One region of the Paenibacillus sp. W2I17 genome, then DNA from elsewhere that is predicted to be linked to it. Evidence: riboswitches for the same ligand, from Rfam matches in the RefSeq annotation. Region 1 holds a riboswitch; each other region holds the start of a gene.
What was found. A riboswitch is a leader RNA that binds a small molecule or an ion and turns the genes downstream of it on or off. The one in region 1 is predicted to bind cyclic di-AMP.
Positions count from the first base shown of each region.

Region 1 (4,214 bases):
AAGCATACAAAGTATTGTAAGGGGAGAGAACAAGGTTGAAATTAATAAGTCGTTACACCATGATGCTGTTGACCTTTGTTGTTCTACTGACAACTGCCGTTCCTGTGGCATTTGCAAGTGGGACTACAGACAATTCAAGCAGTAAAAAGCTGGTGCTCGGTACAAGTGCTGATTTTGCACCATACGAATTCCATAAAGTGATTAATGGCAAAGATGAAATCGTCGGCTTCGATATTGAGATCGCCAAAGAGATTGCCAAAGATCTTGGCGCTGAGCTTGTGATTGAGGATATGGGCTTCGACGGTCTTCTGCCTTCATTGCAGAGCGGGCGTGTTGATCTGGTGATTTCAGGTATGACGCCGACGGATGAGCGGAAGAAAAGTATCGATTTTTCCGACACCTATTATAAATCAAAACAAGTGATTATGGTTCGCAATGTGGATAAAGACAAATATCCAACCATGGCAGAACTTGAAAATGCGAAGATTGGCGTTCAGAAAGGCTCCATTCAGGAAACGATCGGACAGAGTATTCCAGGAGCGAAGCTTACTGCGCTGGATAAAATCTCGGATATCGTGCTTCAACTGCAAACAAAACGCATTGACGCGGCAATCGTTGAAGATACCGTTGCTGCAGGTTATCTGGACGATATCATTGGACTTGCTGCTGCTGTTCCGGACGAAGAGCAAGCAGAAGCGGCAATCGGGATTCGTAAAGGTAATACCGAGCTGCTAGCTGCAGTAAATGGAACACTGGAGCGACTGAAAAGCGAAGATAAAATCAATCAAATGGTGACGGATGCCAGCCTCTTGATGGCGGATAAAGCGAACAAATCACAAAATATTTTCCAAGTATTCTGGGAGTACAAAAGTTTCTATGCTACAGGTGTAGGATACACACTTCTGTTGTCTGCACTTGGGGTTATCTTCGGGGTAATTATAGGATTGATCATCTGTTTGTTCCGTTTGCATGACGCTGCAATCTTGCGCTGGATCGGTACTGCTTACGTTGAAGTGATCCGTGGCACACCGATGCTGGTACAATTGATGATTATTTACTATGGTTTTTCCCTGAGCTTTGGCATTAACTTCACTGCACTTCAGGCAGGTATCATTACACTTTCAATCAATAGTGGTGCCTATCTGGCGGAGATTTTCCGTGCAGGTATTCAAGGGGTGGATCGTGGCCAGTTGGAAGCAGCTCGCTCCCTCGGAATGGGCAGAGGTGCAGCAATGCGTTACATCATATTGCCACAGGCTTTCAAGGCCGTATTGCCGGCAATTGGTAATGAATTCATAACGATCATCAAGGAATCCTCCATTATCTCTGTTATCGGTATGGTGGACATTATGTATCAGGCAAGTGTGGTCAAAAACATTACGTATCAAGGCTTGAGTCCATTTTTGATTGCAGCAGCCATCTACTTTGTATTAACGTTTATTTTGTCCAAGCTGCTTGGACGACTGGAAAGGAAGTTGAGTGCAAGTGATAGACGTTAGACAATTACACAAATCTTATGGTAATAACGATGTGCTTAAGGGCATTAACGTGACGATTGGCAAAGGTGAGGTTGTCGTAGTCATCGGCCCTTCCGGTTCAGGTAAAAGTACTTTCTTACGTTGTCTGAACCTGTTGGAACAGCCTACCTCGGGTGAGATTGATTTTGAAGGTGTGTCAATCACCGATCCGAAGCACAACATTAATGCAACTCGGGAAAAAATGGGCATGGTGTTCCAGCATTTCAACCTGTTCCCACACAAAACGGTACAGCAAAACATTACGATTGCTCCGATTAAAGTGAAAAAACAATCCACTCAGGAAGCGGAGAAAATTGCTGCTGATCTGCTTAACACCGTGGGCTTGTACGATAAAAAAGATACATTCCCGAATCAGCTGTCCGGTGGACAGAAGCAGCGGATCGCCATTGCAAGAGCATTGGCCATGCAGCCGCATGTCATGCTGTTTGACGAGCCTACTTCGGCACTGGACCCCGAGATGGTCGGTGAAGTGTTGGATGTCATGAAACGTCTTGCAGAAGGCGGGATGACTATGGTCATTGTAACGCATGAAATGGGTTTTGCACGTGAAGTAGGAGACCGGATCCTGTTCATGGATGGCGGGGTTATTGTAGAAGAGGGAACACCTGATGAGGTGTTTGGAGCACCGAAAAATTCACGTACACGTGATTTTCTTGCCAAAGTACTCTAAATGAAAGTGATCAATAGCGTTACTGACTTCGAGTCGGTGACGCTATTTTTTTATGGTTAATAATCACGTATGGATTCGGAAAAGTAACTATTCTGTTACCAAATGTAAAGGAATCGGGTCGTCCAATATTTCTAAAGTATCCAGTACTCTTACATATGCTTACATGCTAAAAAACCATTTGGTAAGAATTACTACAAGTTCAGGTTACAAAATTGTGATATATTGAACTCTGCCGAAACTTCCGGACAGGGAGTGCGGGGGATGTAACGATGCAGATTGTGCAGGGGGAAGATCTACAGCACACTGCTTGGGGTGAATTAGGGGTACATAACGTTTCAAATGTAATGAAGAACCTATAGGGTGGGCTCCTCATCCGAATCCGACAACTAACTTCGCAGGCACAATGAGGGAGGAAGACCATGATTAACAAGAAACGTATAGCCAAAACAGCAGTAGCATTAATGACAACAGCAATGCTCATTCAAGCCGTTCCGGCTCACGCCGATTCAGTTCATGTGGCCAAAGAAGGGGATACCTTCTACACCTTATCAAAACAATATGGAGTAGCAATGAACACGTTGGTTAAAGCAAACAACGACATTTCACCTTACAACATTTATGGTGGTTTGAAAATTACGATTCCCGGTAAGGCAAACAATGTTGCTGCCGCGGCGACGGAGAGCAAGACCCAAGCCAAAACGGTTACCACAGCAAGCTTGGACGTTAACGCAGATAACAAAGTGGTTCAGGCCTGGGGTAAAACATTCGATTACAGCAAAGCTGTGAACGTAAAAGCAACGGCATACTCTGCTGATCCGTCTGAAAATGGAGGCTGGGGTGCAGTCGATTATTTCGGAAATGACCTTGAACTGGGCACGATTGCAGTTGATCCAAGTGTGATTCCACTCGGAACCAAAGTACTGGTAACTGGTCACAGCCATCCAGGATTGCCAAAACAGGCTTTTGTAGCCACAGCGCGTGATGTGGGCGGTGCAATCAAGGGTCATCGGATTGATATCTTTATCCCGGGTAGCAAACAGTCCGTAAGCACATTTGGTTTTCAGGATATCGAGCTGTACATTCTGAAATAGAGAGTAAATTACATTTAAAATGAATTCAAACAGGGTGTCTGCCAGTCGCTAATTTGCGATTGAACAGCACCCTTTTATGTTCTCATTTATTTGCTATCACGGTCATCCTAATTTTTGGCCTTTGGCAATCCCAACATCTCGTCCAAGGTGACCAGTTCATACCCTCGATTACGAAGTTCCTCAATGATTTCAGGCAAAGCCTCAATCGTGCCGTTCAGGTTTGATCCTACACCGCCTCCAGCATGTTGCAGAACGATGGATCCGGGTTTTACGGCAGACAGGATGTTATCTTTCACCTGTTCCTTTGAAAGGCCTTTCCAGTCCAGGGAGTCTACGTTCCAGTTCACAATGCTATAGTGTTGTTTGGCAGCCCATCTCAGCTGTTCTTCATTAATGTCTCCATAAGGCGGCCGAATCATCTTCGGCGTGTATCCCGCCAATCGTCGAATAATATCCCCGGTATGTAAAATTTGTTTGCGAAAGGCATTCATCGACAGCTTACTGAATTCAGGATGATTGTAGCTGTGATTACCAACCATATGCCCTTCCTTAACGATGCGTTTCACCAGATCCGGATGTTTCTCAGCACGACTACCCACGATGAAGAATGTAGCTCTGACATTGTATTTCTTCAATACATCCAGCACTTGTGGAGTAAACCGTGGATCAGGTACATCATCAAAAGTCAGTGCAACCTTCTTTGTTGAAGGACCATTGGTTTTGAACGTATCGGCATATTTTTGACGTAACTGTCCCAATGTCAGTTGTTCTTCTTCTGCAGAATCCGAACCTGATACTGATTCACTTGACGGGCTTGAAACATCACGCGATGAAACTGGAGCATGATATCCCCCTAGAAAAATAACGATAACCATCAGCATAATGAGGCGTACGCGCATCATAACGGCCTCCTTT
Region 1 is NZ_JAUSXM010000001.1:554,540-558,753, forward strand. Features, by position in the region: gene QF041_RS02545 (ABC transporter substrate-binding protein/permease) at 60-1,499, shown strand; gene QF041_RS02550 (amino acid ABC transporter ATP-binding protein) at 1,486-2,208, shown strand; cyclic di-AMP (ydaO/yuaA leader) riboswitch at 2,429-2,625, shown strand; gene QF041_RS02555 (3D domain-containing protein) at 2,628-3,299, shown strand; gene QF041_RS02560 (polysaccharide deacetylase family protein) at 3,407-4,198, opposite strand.

Region 2 (4,214 bases), 3.9 Mb from region 1:
ACTACAGCGCCGTTCCTGTTCGCATTGCTTTTGAAGACGGCCATATCCTCACCAAGCAATGGAATGGCAAAGAAGATCGCATCACGTATAAATTAACTCACACATCCCCCGTATCCTGGGCCATGACCGATCCTCTGTACTCGATCGTGCTGGAGAACCACCATATGAACAATTTCCTGAAATCCGGACTGGATGAGCGGGCGAAGTCCCGCTGGAGCATGAGTGTAACCAAACTAATAGAAGCCATATTCGGAGGTCTGTCATGGTGAGGTGGAAACGGTGAAAGCGAAAATACGTGAAGGCTGGTTTCTCGTCCGTCAGCATATGTTCATTGCCGCACTCTTATTTCTTTATCAACTCATTTGGGGATATTTCTTCTATCGAATGGTACAATCGGCGGTTATCCCACTACTCCTTCGCTATCCAGATGCTGATGCCGGTGAGCTGAGTACACTTTTGTTCAAAATGGAAAGTCAACTTAACCTGTCTACCCATCCGGAGGTTCATCGTTATCTTTGGATTCTCGGGGGCATGCTGCTGGTTCGCATGTTGATCAGCCCCCTCATTCAGGCAGGACTGCTCTACTCACTTCAGCACTTTAATTCTACAGAAGAGCGCATCCCCTTCGTCCGCGGAATCAAAAATCTGTGGAAACCGATGCTGCTGCTCCACACCATACGTACTTTATTGATACTTCTGCCCGCCTACTGGCTCATACCGAAGCTCTATTCGATTCTCATGGACGGATTTCATTCCCTTCAATTACTTTTGCCTGGTATACCTTATGTTGCTGCCTGGATTGTATATGGTTGGATCATCCACCATGCCATACTCTACATGCAGTTTGGTGTGTCGGCACCAGAAGGAGAAGGCGGGGCTCACGGTACCCTCAAAGCACTCTGGATTGCACTGCGTCATCTCAGCGCTGTAATCGGCATTGCGCTCCTGCTGGGCGGAGTAAACCTGCTCGTCTTTGGGGCATTCACTTCAGCCTCATGGTTATTAACGGGACTTACCGGACTTATACTACAACAGACGTATCCACTTGCCAGATGTCTATTAAGTCTGTGGAAAATATGCAGCCATTTCCGATTATGGCAGTCCAAAATATCCAAAGGTGAGAGCAGATAGTTTAAAAATTGTTACCATCGCATGTTAAACTCAAGGCCTAATATGTACTTATAAATAGGCAAACCTCAACCTTTCCCCATCAAAGGTCGAGGTTTTTTTTGCTAAATTTGTTGCTAAACGTTGCCAAAGCCGTACTCCTCTGTTACAATAATCGCAGTGAGTTTTTAGTAACAACTTTGTAATCTTTACATTCATATTTGTAACTACTTAAAATTAAATCGTCATTTCTTGATTTCGCAGGTGCATAACTAGCATAGCCAAATTCCTGGCACCTGGGAAGCGGGGGAACCAGTTATGGGTGAATTGATCTTGCTACAGAGGGATCATAGGGGACCTTCAACCGAATCCTTAAGCTAACCTCGCAGGCGTTGGAAGGGGAATATCTCTTGTTCAAGAAGAAATTAACCGCAGCTGTACTTAGCATCACATTCGCTTTATCGCTTGGTGCAGGTAGCGCATTCGCAGATTCAAAGATGGACACAGTAATTGATTCAGCAATGGGAACTACATACAAAAGTGGGGGAACAACGCTTAACGGCTTTGACTGCTCCGGATTTACACGGTATGTATTCGACAAGTTGGGTATTGATTTGGCACGCCAATCCAGTTCCCAATTCGACATGGGCGATTCCGTATCCCGCATGGAGATGAGAGCTGGCGATCTGGTGTTCTTTAATACAACAGGTAAAGGCGTATCTCATGTAGGAATCTTTGTAGGGGATGGAAAGTTCGCACACTCCTCTTCTTCCAAAGGCGTTACGATCAGTGCATTGAGTGAAAACTATTGGGCCAATCGTTATGTTGGCGCGAAACGGATTATGAGCACGGACGCATATGAATCACTGGCCCTTGACTAGGGACAAGCTGAGCAACATGATGCTGTAACCATTAAACATACTGGAACGAAGCAAGAAGCATAACAGAACCGCCCGGTACATTCTCCGCAGGAATGTATCCGGCGGTTTTTTTGTGCTTCAATCCTTATTCATGTTGCAAGTTATACTCGGGGCATATCCTGCGACATCAAACAGGTTCATTTTGCGTTCGTTCGTCCGTGCCCTTATGATGTTTTTACCCATCCCGTTATAATATAAACGGAATTACCGGAACTTTTGTTTCATTTTTTTCTCGGGAAGGAAGACTTGCTAAATGAACATCTCTTTTGTAGAGTGGACAAAGAGTTCTGTTTCAAGGAAAGGAGCATGCAGGTGTATGAAGGAAACCCCTGTGACGTTTCACGTTGTACCTATGCGAGAAGAACATGCGGAGCTTATCTGCAGTTGGCAGTATGACCCGCCTTACAATATCTACAGCTGGCTCCCCTGGGAGCAGATGAAAGCTCTGGAAGTGGAATTCGGAGATGCACAGCTGCGGCAGGAGCAATATGCGATCGTCCTGGATCAGAACGATCGTATATGTGGGTTTGCTCAATACTTCCCACTTCAAGGGGTAACCCGGATTGGCCTTGGCATGCATCCAGAGCTGTGTGGTCAGGGTCAAGGGATAGCTTTTGTCACTGCCATTGTACAGGAAGCCATTCGCCGAAATCCCACAAATGAGATTGATCTGGAAGTACTCACTTGGAATGCTCGTGCCATTCAAGTCTATCTGAAGAGTGGATTTGTCACCCAGGATACATACGAACGACAGACCCCAAGCGGCTTGAAGCCCTTTCACTGTATGGTTTATGAAGGGCCTCGCGGTTAGAATCCATTGCAAAACAACCAAATTTGCCCCTTGTTATGTGATTAGTTCAAAAAATTCCCACAAAATGCTATGATGTCAGTACAGGTTCCGTTATAATGATATGGATAGTTTCAGGTTAGATGATCTTTCATTCTGGAGGGGACATAAGGGATGCACAAATGGATCATGAGCGGAGTATTTTTTGCAGCATGCGCTTTAGCTATTGTTTTAATGTTTACGCTTCCAGGGAAAGAGGAAGTGGCTGAAGAAGCCAAACCAACCATGCCGGAAGTAACATTGGATGCCGGACAGGCTGAGGCACTGGTCAAAGCCAATTGTATCTCCTGTCACGGGGATCAGCTTCAAGGTGGCGTAGGACCTGCTCTGGCAAATATCGGTAGCCAAGATGATCTGGAGAAGATCTATTCTACGATTGTCAAAGGTAAAGGTGGTATGCCTTCCTTCAAGGGCAAACTGCAGGACGAAGAGATTGCAAATATCGCCATGTGGCTGTCAGAGAAGAAATAATCTCTGCACACGCATAACAAAGAGGCGCTTAATCCCCTTTTGGGAGAATAAGAGCCTCTTTGTTATATCAATTATTAAGCCTCTGGCGCATTCTCGGCCAGAAAGGCCTCAACTTCACGTGCGGACGGCATCCCGGACTGGGCGCCGAGCTTCGTCACGGATAACGCGGCCGCACCCATGGCGAAGCCTACGGCCGCGTCCAAAGTCTCACCGCGCGCGAGGGCTACTGCCAGCGCGCCGTTGAAGCAATCGCCAGCGCCGGTTGTATCGACGGCGCTTACGGCGTAGCCGGGCGCACGGCACGCGCCGGCACGCTCTGCTTGTACGCGGCCACCAGGCGCCGCCGCGTAAACAGCCCCCTCGGGGCCGAGCGTCGTGACGACAGCGGCCCCGAGGGATGCGGCGAGCTCTGCGACCGCCGCATCCAGGTCTTCCGGCCGGAGATGATCCCGGCCGGTAAGCACGGCAAGCTCACTGCGGTTCGGCGTGACAACGTCGACGCACCGCAGGAGCTCCTGGGGCAGACCCGGCACCGCGGGAGCCGGGTTGAGCACCACCAGTGCGCTGCCTTCAGCCGCCAGTTGGGCGGCGCGGGTAACCGCTGGCAGCGGGATCTCCAGCTGCAGCAGCACCGCTGCGGCTGCAGTCAGGCTTTTTACCGTATCCGCCTCTTCCAGCATCTCAGGCACCACTTGCCCATTCGCACCAGGAATAACGATAATCCGGTTGTCTCCCCGAGAGAGCCAGATGGAAGCCGTCCCTGTAACCGTGTCTTCCAATATGCGAACCTGCGAGGCATCTGCACCACTTTCCGTCAGACTGTGCAGCAGACGTTCACCAAAACCGTCCGATCCCACCGCACCAATCAT
Region 2 is NZ_JAUSXM010000001.1:4,493,742-4,497,955, forward strand. Features, by position in the region: gene QF041_RS20165 (M1 family metallopeptidase) at 1-269, shown strand, start outside; gene QF041_RS20170 (hypothetical protein) at 280-1,131, shown strand; cyclic di-AMP (ydaO/yuaA leader) riboswitch at 1,377-1,514, shown strand; gene QF041_RS20175 (C40 family peptidase) at 1,518-1,988, shown strand; gene QF041_RS20180 (GNAT family N-acetyltransferase) at 2,344-2,838, shown strand; gene QF041_RS20185 (c-type cytochrome) at 2,989-3,345, shown strand; gene rbsK (ribokinase) at 3,420-4,214, opposite strand, start outside.
Region 2: linked by a shared signal. The riboswitch ahead of QF041_RS20175 (C40 family peptidase) and the one ahead of QF041_RS02555 (3D domain-containing protein) in region 1 are both predicted to bind cyclic di-AMP.

Region 3 (4,214 bases), 4.0 Mb from region 1:
ATTATTGAATTTTACAAATTGGATTTTGAAAAAGAAGATAGTCGTTATTTCGACATGAAGGGAGATACAGACATGATGCTGTTCGACACACATACACATCTGGATGCACCACAATTCGACGAGGACCGCGAGGACACGATTCAGCGTGCTGTGGATGCAGGAGTTGGTCGCATGATCAACATTGGCTTTAACCGGGAGACAATTCCAACCACAATGAAACTCGCTGAAACATATGACTTTATATATGCAGCTGTAGGGTGGCATCCCGTAGATGCGATCACAATGCAGGAGGGCGATTTGGAGTGGATTGCATCTTTATGCAAGCATGAAAAAGTGGTTGCGATCGGTGAGATTGGATTGGATTATCACTGGGATACTTCACCAAAAGAGATACAGCATCGCGTATTACGACAACAAATTGCTTTGGCGCGTGAAGTGAACATGCCAATTGTCATCCATAATCGGGATGCACATGAGGATATCATAAGAATTTTGCGTGAAGAGAAGGCGGGAGAAGTTGGTGGTGTGATGCACTCGTTCTCGGGCAGTTGGGAAACAGCAAAAAGTTGTCTCGATATGGGTTTCCATCTCTCCTTCGGAGGACCGATCACATTCAAAAATGCAAAGCAGCCCAAAGAGGTGCTGGAGAAGGTTCCTATGGACCGGTTTTTCATTGAAACAGATGCTCCATATTTGACACCTCACCCTTATCGTGGGAAGCGAAATGAGACAGCGCATGTACGTCTGGTTGCAGAGGCAGCTGCGGAAATTAAAGGCATTTCGGTGGAGGAAATTGCTGCAATAACAACCAAAAATGCCATGGAACGATTTGGAATTCGGTAAAAAAACGAGCAAATGAGGTGAAAAAGGCAGGTAAGCGGAGGTAATTTGCCCTTTGATCCAAATAAATCAAGAATATTACAATATTTTAACCAAATATTCAGAAAAACGTACTTGATCAACGCTTTACAACATGCATCAAAACAGGATATCATCTTTTCAGTGAATTGTTGTGCGGAAAATTGGACAGATGTTCGGGGGATGAACAAAGGGACACTTTCCGATGAAACAACATTACTTTCATGAATCAGTCTCGCTGAGTCTCCGTTATCGGAGAGCGGGGGAACCAATAGGGCTTAAACATCGGTGTATTTGGCCGATGCGCAACGTTCGCTGACCCAAAAGCAGCGAAGGGAACTGCGAAGCCATATTTGATTTCTTCTTTGGGTCTCGGGGTGAATTCAAGGGCGTCCGCCATGAGCGGGTGACCCAAGATAGGGCGGCTCTCTTTCGCCCGAACCCGACAGCTAACCTCGCAAGCGGAAAAAGAGAGGCAACCTCGTGCATGAATTTCCGATATTCAAAGTCATTCGGAAGCCACGAAAGAGTTCCTCTTACACTCTTTCTTTGGCTTTTTTGTTTTTGAATAAAAGAAATATTGTCATCATACGGTAGGTATTCAGGAGGATGACATCATGTTGCGAAGATTGATTCATGGTGCAGAACCGGATTATGTTGGTCCGATCTGTGTTCTGTAGAAAATTTGGTATAGTCACGTCAAAGACATCATGCATTACTTTAGACGGCGAGGCTATGAAGGAGGACGGAGAAGTGGGCACATTCCAACCAGAAGAGACCCATGAGTCACGATCATCCAGTAAGTCTTTCGCGTTGCGGTGGAAGCATGAGAACATGCGTCAAATGGCATTGATCGCGATTTTCTCAATTGCGCTTACAATCATGATCTTGTTAGTCGTTTACGGTCAGGCCGGGAAACAAATTTCACTGGTTATTGATGGCAAAGCTCAGGTGGTAGAGACTCGTACAGGAATGCTTCAGGAAATGCTGGAGGAGCAGTCGATCACAGTCAGCCCTCACGATAAGGTATCCATGTCCATGAATGGGGCGATTACAGATGGAGACCGAATCGTTATTGAGCGGGCCGTTCCAGTTAACATTACGGCAGACGGAGACACCAAGACTCTGTATACAACCGATTCATCGGTAGAAGATGCAATCCAAAAATCAGGTATTCAAGTTGAAAGTAATGATAAAGTGTATCCGGCGCTTGGAACTGCGATCAAAGCGGAGATGAAGATCCGTGTAGTGCGCGTAACAAAGCGTACAGTGGATGTAGAGCAACCGATCGCTTACAAAGTCATTAAAACGGCTGACCCTAGCTTGTACAAAGGGGATAACCGTGTCGTTGTGAACGGCAAAGAAGGCACAATTGTACAGCATATCGAAAAGGTATTTCAGGATGGAGAATTGGTCTCCAAAAAAATGGTCGGCAAATCTGTCGCGAATAATCGTGTAGATAAAGTGATCGCTGTCGGCACCAAAGCAAAACCGGTCGTGAAGGAACCTGAGATTCAGACCGTATCGGCTCAAACGTCAACAACCAAAAAGGCTACAACAACGAACTCGAAGAAAACATCTGCCTCGGGCAGCAAAGTAATTACCGTATCCGGAACTTCTTTTAAATACTCCAAAGTACTTAAAAATGTATCCATGACTGCCTACTCTTCCGAAGAGCCTGGCATTGGAACTAAAACAGCTTCCGGTACTCGTGTAACGGAAGGACGCACCATTGCGGTTGATCCCAAAGTCATTCCAATTGGCTGGTGGGTATATATCGAAGGTCTGGGATTCCGTCGTGCGGAAGATACAGGCGGTGCCATTAAAGGCAACAAAATTGATGTGTATTATGACAGTGTGAAGCATGCCCTGAATTTTGGACGTAAGAAAGGCAAGACGGTCTACGTGATCGGTCCGGTGAAGCCGGAAGCGAACTAAAATCGTTTTACTTTGAAATGGGAATGCTATAAAATAGTTGCATGAATGATTCATGCGGAATATGCGGCGGAGGAGTCTGAATTCAGTCTCCCCCGCCGTTTGGCAGAGAAGAGGATATTCCTCTTCTTTTTGCGTTAGAAAGGAAGAAATGGAACATGATAAAAGAAGTCATTGTGGTGGAAGGCCGTGACGATACGGTAGCTATCCGTCGGGCCGTGGAAGCCGATACCATAGAAACAGGTGGATCAGCCATCAACCAACGCATTCTGAAGCGGATTGCGCTTGCTCAGGAGAGACGGGGAGTCATTGTACTGACAGATCCGGATCATGCTGGCGAACGCATTCGAAAAATTATTGCGAACAAGGTGCCTGGCTGCAAACATGCCTTCATTCCGGAAGCCGATGCAACGCGCAAAGGGGACATTGGGGTGGAGAATGCCTCACCAGAGGCGATCCGTCATGCTCTGGCGCGCGTACATACTTCATACGAAGGTGCTCCGAGCCTGATCGATTGGGAGGACCTGATCGCAGCAGGACTTATTGTGCATCCGCAGGCTGCTGCACGTCGCATGGAGATGGGCAATCTGCTGGGCATCGGATATTGTAACGGTAAGCAGTTCCACAAACGTCTCAGTGTATTTCAGATTACACGGGAAGAGTTCTCTACAGCATTAGCGCAAATTGAACGTGAAGGATTGTGAGCATATGAAGGACATGGAAGAGACGATTGAAATTGCAACGCCCAAGCGTACGAAAGAGATTATTCAAAGACACGGATTCTCATTTAAGAAAAGTCTGGGTCAGAACTTTCTGATCGATCAAAATATACTGAACAAAATCGTTAATGCAGCCGATTTGGACGAGTCCAAGGGCGCGTTAGAGATCGGGCCGGGTATTGGGGCCCTTACGGAGCGACTGGCTCGGGTAGCCGGCCCTGTCACAGCCGTAGAGATTGATCAGCGCTTGATCCCAATTCTGGGAGAAGTGATGCAGCCTTATTCGAATGTACGTGTTCATCATGGGGATGTGCTGAAGCTTGATCTGGCTGAGTTGTTTAATACGGATTTTGCATCCGTGGACAAAGTCAGTGTCGTGGCTAACCTGCCTTATTATGTAACGACTCCAATCATGATGAAACTGCTTGAAGAGAAACTGCCGGTAGACAGCATTGTTGTCATGATCCAAAAAGAAGTGGCTGAACGCATGGCTGCTGCACCGGGATCAAAAGACTACGGCAGTCTAAGCATCGCAGTTCAGTACTACAGTATGCCGGAGCTTGTGTGTATTGTGCCGCCTACAGTCTTCATTCCGCAACCTAATGTGGAATCAGCTGTCATTAAGCTGAAAGTGCGTGAGAAACCACCAGTGGAGATTCCGGATGAAGCACACTACTTCGAAGTGGTACAGGCTTCTTTTGC
Region 3 is NZ_JAUSXM010000001.1:4,569,251-4,573,464, reverse strand. Features, by position in the region: gene QF041_RS20560 (TatD family hydrolase) at 73-843, shown strand; cyclic di-AMP (ydaO/yuaA leader) riboswitch at 1,085-1,338, shown strand; gene QF041_RS20555 (resuscitation-promoting factor) at 1,612-2,796, shown strand; gene rnmV (ribonuclease M5) at 2,952-3,497, shown strand; gene rsmA (16S rRNA (adenine(1518)-N(6)/adenine(1519)-N(6))-dimethyltransferase RsmA) at 3,502-4,214, shown strand, end outside.
Region 3: linked by a shared signal. The riboswitch ahead of QF041_RS20555 (resuscitation-promoting factor) and the one ahead of QF041_RS02555 (3D domain-containing protein) in region 1 are both predicted to bind cyclic di-AMP.

Region 4 (4,214 bases), 2.4 Mb from region 1:
AGCCGAGGCGCTGACGGTCTTCCATTCATTCTCCAGATCTGTGGCCAGGCGGACCATCAGATCCTTGGTTGTATCGTTGTTCAGGGGAATGACTTTGGAGGCTTCGGTTATGCAGGCATTCATGGCTGAATGCAGGTAACCAAGGACCGCCTCTTCGACCGGGATGTCGAGGTGGTGGTTAATCCAGGCGTGAACAGTGGAGAGGCAGCCAACCGAATCATATTTGGCAAAGATCTGTTCGAGCTGGCTGAATTCAATCCAGGGGTGCAGAGCGCGTGCGAGTCTGATCAATCGTTTACCCATGGTGGCAGCTTGTTCTCTGAGATCTCCAGGGGTTCGCTGAACATGGACGAGCTTGTCGATCAGAGCTATCCGCCATGTATCCTTGTGATCTGCTGCGGTATAGATACCTTTGATGGCCATACCTTCAAGACGAACGATGCTCGGATGCAACTGACAACGCATGAATGATTCGAGATCTTCAGCATTACGAATGGTACCCTCCCTGATATGGATATCCATGCCGAAGGAATGGGTGAACCCTCCAACCTGAATAGAGGAATCAAGCAGTTTGACATAATCGAGCAGCTTATTCCCACGGTTCACAATCATTCGCCTCCTGTGTTCGTTAAATGTCAATTAAAGTGACGTTTATATTCCTTTTTGTTTGAGAATCCGAATTATATGATAGTTATCATCCCATAAATGTCCGCTTTTTGTCAATAGTATCAGTGAAATTTAATGAATAGAATCTAAATCTAAATTATTGTGTTATTTTAAATAACGTGTAATGTCATATGAATGAATAGGTAAAGGAAGGACTATATATAAATGAATCAATAAGATCAGCTCAAGCCGGAAAAGAGGGGATCAAATCTAATGATATGCAGTTCATGGGTAAAGATGACGAGATTATGCGATTTTTGATGAAAATGCCTAGCTGAAAAAGAAGTATTAAAAAGCACTTTACTTTTAGTTCTGAACCCGGTATAATCAATTCTGTTGCCGATTATTTACGACATGCGGTCGTGGTGGAATGGCAGACACGCTATCTTGAGGGGGTAGTGGGCGTATGCCCGTGGAGGTTCGAGTCCTCTCGACCGCATCATATGAACGATTAAAAAGAAGCTTTCCATTAATGGAAAGCTTCTTTTTTGTCTTTTTCGAACAGTATGACATCAAAGTTGAGAAAAAAAGGCCATCCATTACCGGGGCAATGGTGCTCTACCTTCCGGCTACGGGTGGCCTGTGTATTATTTTTGCAGCAAATTCTTGATATCTTCTTCAATCTTGTCCGGTGTTGTTTTGGGAGCATAACGTTTAATGACCTGTCCGTTCTGATCCACGAGGAATTTGGTGAAATTCCATTTGATTGCTTTGGAGCCGAGCAGGCCAGGAGCTTCTGTGCTAAGGTGTTGGAAAAGAGGGTGAGCGCTTGAGCCGTTCACATCAATTTTCTCAAACATGGGGAAACTCACGCCATAATTCATCTGACAGAACTCGGCAATATCGTCGGAAGATCCTTTTTCCTGTGCAAACTGGTTGCTTGGGAAACCAAGAACTTCAAATGGAGCATCTTGAAACTTGTCTTGCAGTTCTTGTAGACCTTTGAATTGAGGGGTAAGGCCACATGAGCTTGCCGTATTCACAATCAGGAGCACTTTGTCACGGTAGTCGGACATTTCAACTTCTTGACCGCGAAGTGTATTCACTTTGTAATCGTAGACTGTCATCTAAATCGCCTCCATTTATTTACTCTTATATCTTCTATTATATTGGTTGCAATTAAATATTGCAAAACTAATATGGTGTTAAAAGCATCAAAACAGGCAAGTTGTGCAGAATACGTGAATGAATTGCGAAGTGATTTACGCCAGAGTGAGAATTAGATAGCCTTGAAGAGATAGATAGAGTATAACTTTGTTGTAAGCGTTATTATGGATAGGAATTGGCAAAAATCTGCCGATTCGGTGATCTGCGCGGACTTTACACCGACATGGCACGGGTGTATGATTCATAACGTAATTTCAATTTAAACTAAATTGTACCTGAAAAACGAAACAAACGATAATATCGCTCGATCTTATCCTTAAGATATACGAACGATGTTTTAATCGCTGAGTTTCCATTCATTGATGAGTGGAAAACGGGGGAACCAACGGAATGCGCTGTCCAGGACAGTGGCATTCATGGGGTGAATTTTCCGGTGACAGCCGGAAATAGGGCGACTCTCGCGCCCGAATCCGTCAGCTAACCTCGTAAGCGTTAAAGGGAGAGGCAACAAGCCGTACGCTGGTTCATGGTGTTTTCGCCATGGATTATTTAAGAAGCGTTCGGGAGGCCTTGGTCCCCCACGCTTCTTTTTTGTTGTCTTTTCACGCCAAGGGAGGAACGAATGATGGATACTGAGATGATCTTAGTGACTGCTCCAAATGAAGCAGGACGCAAATTTATTAAATTGCTGATGTACAAAAAAATGCCGTTTGCCGTTCTAACCAACAGTGCAGGGGAAGAGCGCAGACTCCGTAGAATCGGAGTAGAACATGTCATTCGCATGAACACGGCTGCAGCTCAAAAATGGTTTTTGCCGCAGGGCAGCGTAGGCAACGTGTTTATTTTCGAGAACAGCCTGAATCTGACCTGTCGTTATTTACAGATCTGCCGTTCATGGACATCGAAATCCCTGTGCGTGATTACGGAGCAGAGTCATCCTAAGGGCATCTATCGGGGCATGGGCGCAGACCGGATTGTATATTCGCTTAATGGGGAAGTTGGCTTTCTCCTCAATGGTTAATGCCATAGCTTGTGATTGCTCAGGTGTAAGGTGCCTGTTATAATTGAATGTATCGATAAACGGAAGTTTGAGGAGACTCATGCAAGATGGTGAGTCTTCTTTTTTATGGTTTTAGAGGTTGTTCAAGGAGGAATTGGCGTGCCGGATGTAGGTGGATTGAAATGGTTGTTTTTTGATGTTGGAGATACACTGGTAGATGAATGGGAGCCGGTTGATGATATTATCGGACAGTTCGTCCGTGAAGCTTGTGCTTTGGGGTATCCGGTGACAATTGAGGCGGTACGCGAACTGTTCGCGAACTGTTACCAGAAATATGAGCAATGGCCTATGAGAGTGGCGATTCGCACATTTGTTGAAGACGAGGGACACCAGAAACAGATTCAGGACAAGCTGAAATTTCAAAAAGATCTTGAACGTCCTTTTCCTTCAGCGGATTACGTTCTTCAGCAGTTGTCACGGCATTATCACATTGGCATTATTGCCAATCAGAGTCCTGGAACGGAAGAGAGACTGGAGAGTTACGGACTGCGGAAGTATGTTGATGTTCTGGCCTGCTCGGCTGAAGAAGGAGTGTCCAAGCCAGACCCTGAGTTATACGCTGTAGCCTTGAAGCAGGCCGGTTGTGAACCAGAGGAAGCCGTCATGATCGGCGATCGGATCGATAACGACATTATACCTGCTCGGAAGCTGGGCATGCGTACGATTCGAATTATGCAGGGTTACGGAAGATTCCAGCCAGAACTATCGGATGACAAACGTGCGGATTGGACTGTGGATTCATTGGATCAGCTCCTGCCGTTACTGATACCAAATCAGGATTAGATGATTGTTTATTGGATTTTGAGTTTTACTATAAAAGGAAACACCTTGCTGTATTGCAACAATAAAGGCTGATCAACTTGGGTATTGCATACCGGAGTTGATCAGCCTTTTTAGTATTTAGTCGATAAGAACGAGATTAGAATAACCGAATCGTCTGAATGATCAGATATACATTCAGCACAACGATAATCGCGGCAATGACCCATGAGATGATTTTGAGCCACAATTTGTTGGCGAATGCACCCATGCTTTTTTTATCACTCGTGAACATCACCAGGGGAATTACAGCAAAGGGCAATTGTAGCGACAGCACGACCTGGCTCAAAATGAGCAGTTCTTCTGTGCCGTGTTCTCCTGCAATGGCTGTCACAATTACCGCCGGGATGATGGCGATCAGACGTGTGACCAGTCTGCGCAGCCAAGCCGGAATTCGAATGTTCAGGAAACCTTCCATAACTATTTGCCCAGCGAGTGTACCTGTAAGGGTAGAGTTCTGACCTGATGCTAACAGCGCCACACCGAACAGAATACTTGCAACCGTAGTACCCAATAGAGGTGTCAGCAGATGGTAGGCATCTGCGATCTCGGCAACCTGCGT
Region 4 is NZ_JAUSXM010000001.1:2,998,810-3,003,023, reverse strand. Features, by position in the region: gene QF041_RS13395 (urease accessory protein UreF) at 1-606, opposite strand, end outside; tRNA gene QF041_RS13390 (tRNA-Leu) at 1,023-1,105, shown strand; gene QF041_RS13385 (glutathione peroxidase) at 1,254-1,733, opposite strand; cyclic di-AMP (ydaO/yuaA leader) riboswitch at 2,106-2,280, shown strand; gene QF041_RS13380 (HAD family hydrolase) at 2,396-2,794, shown strand; gene QF041_RS13375 (HAD family hydrolase) at 2,933-3,616, shown strand; gene QF041_RS13370 (Nramp family divalent metal transporter) at 3,753-4,214, opposite strand, start outside.
Region 4: linked by a shared signal. The riboswitch ahead of QF041_RS13380 (HAD family hydrolase) and the one ahead of QF041_RS02555 (3D domain-containing protein) in region 1 are both predicted to bind cyclic di-AMP.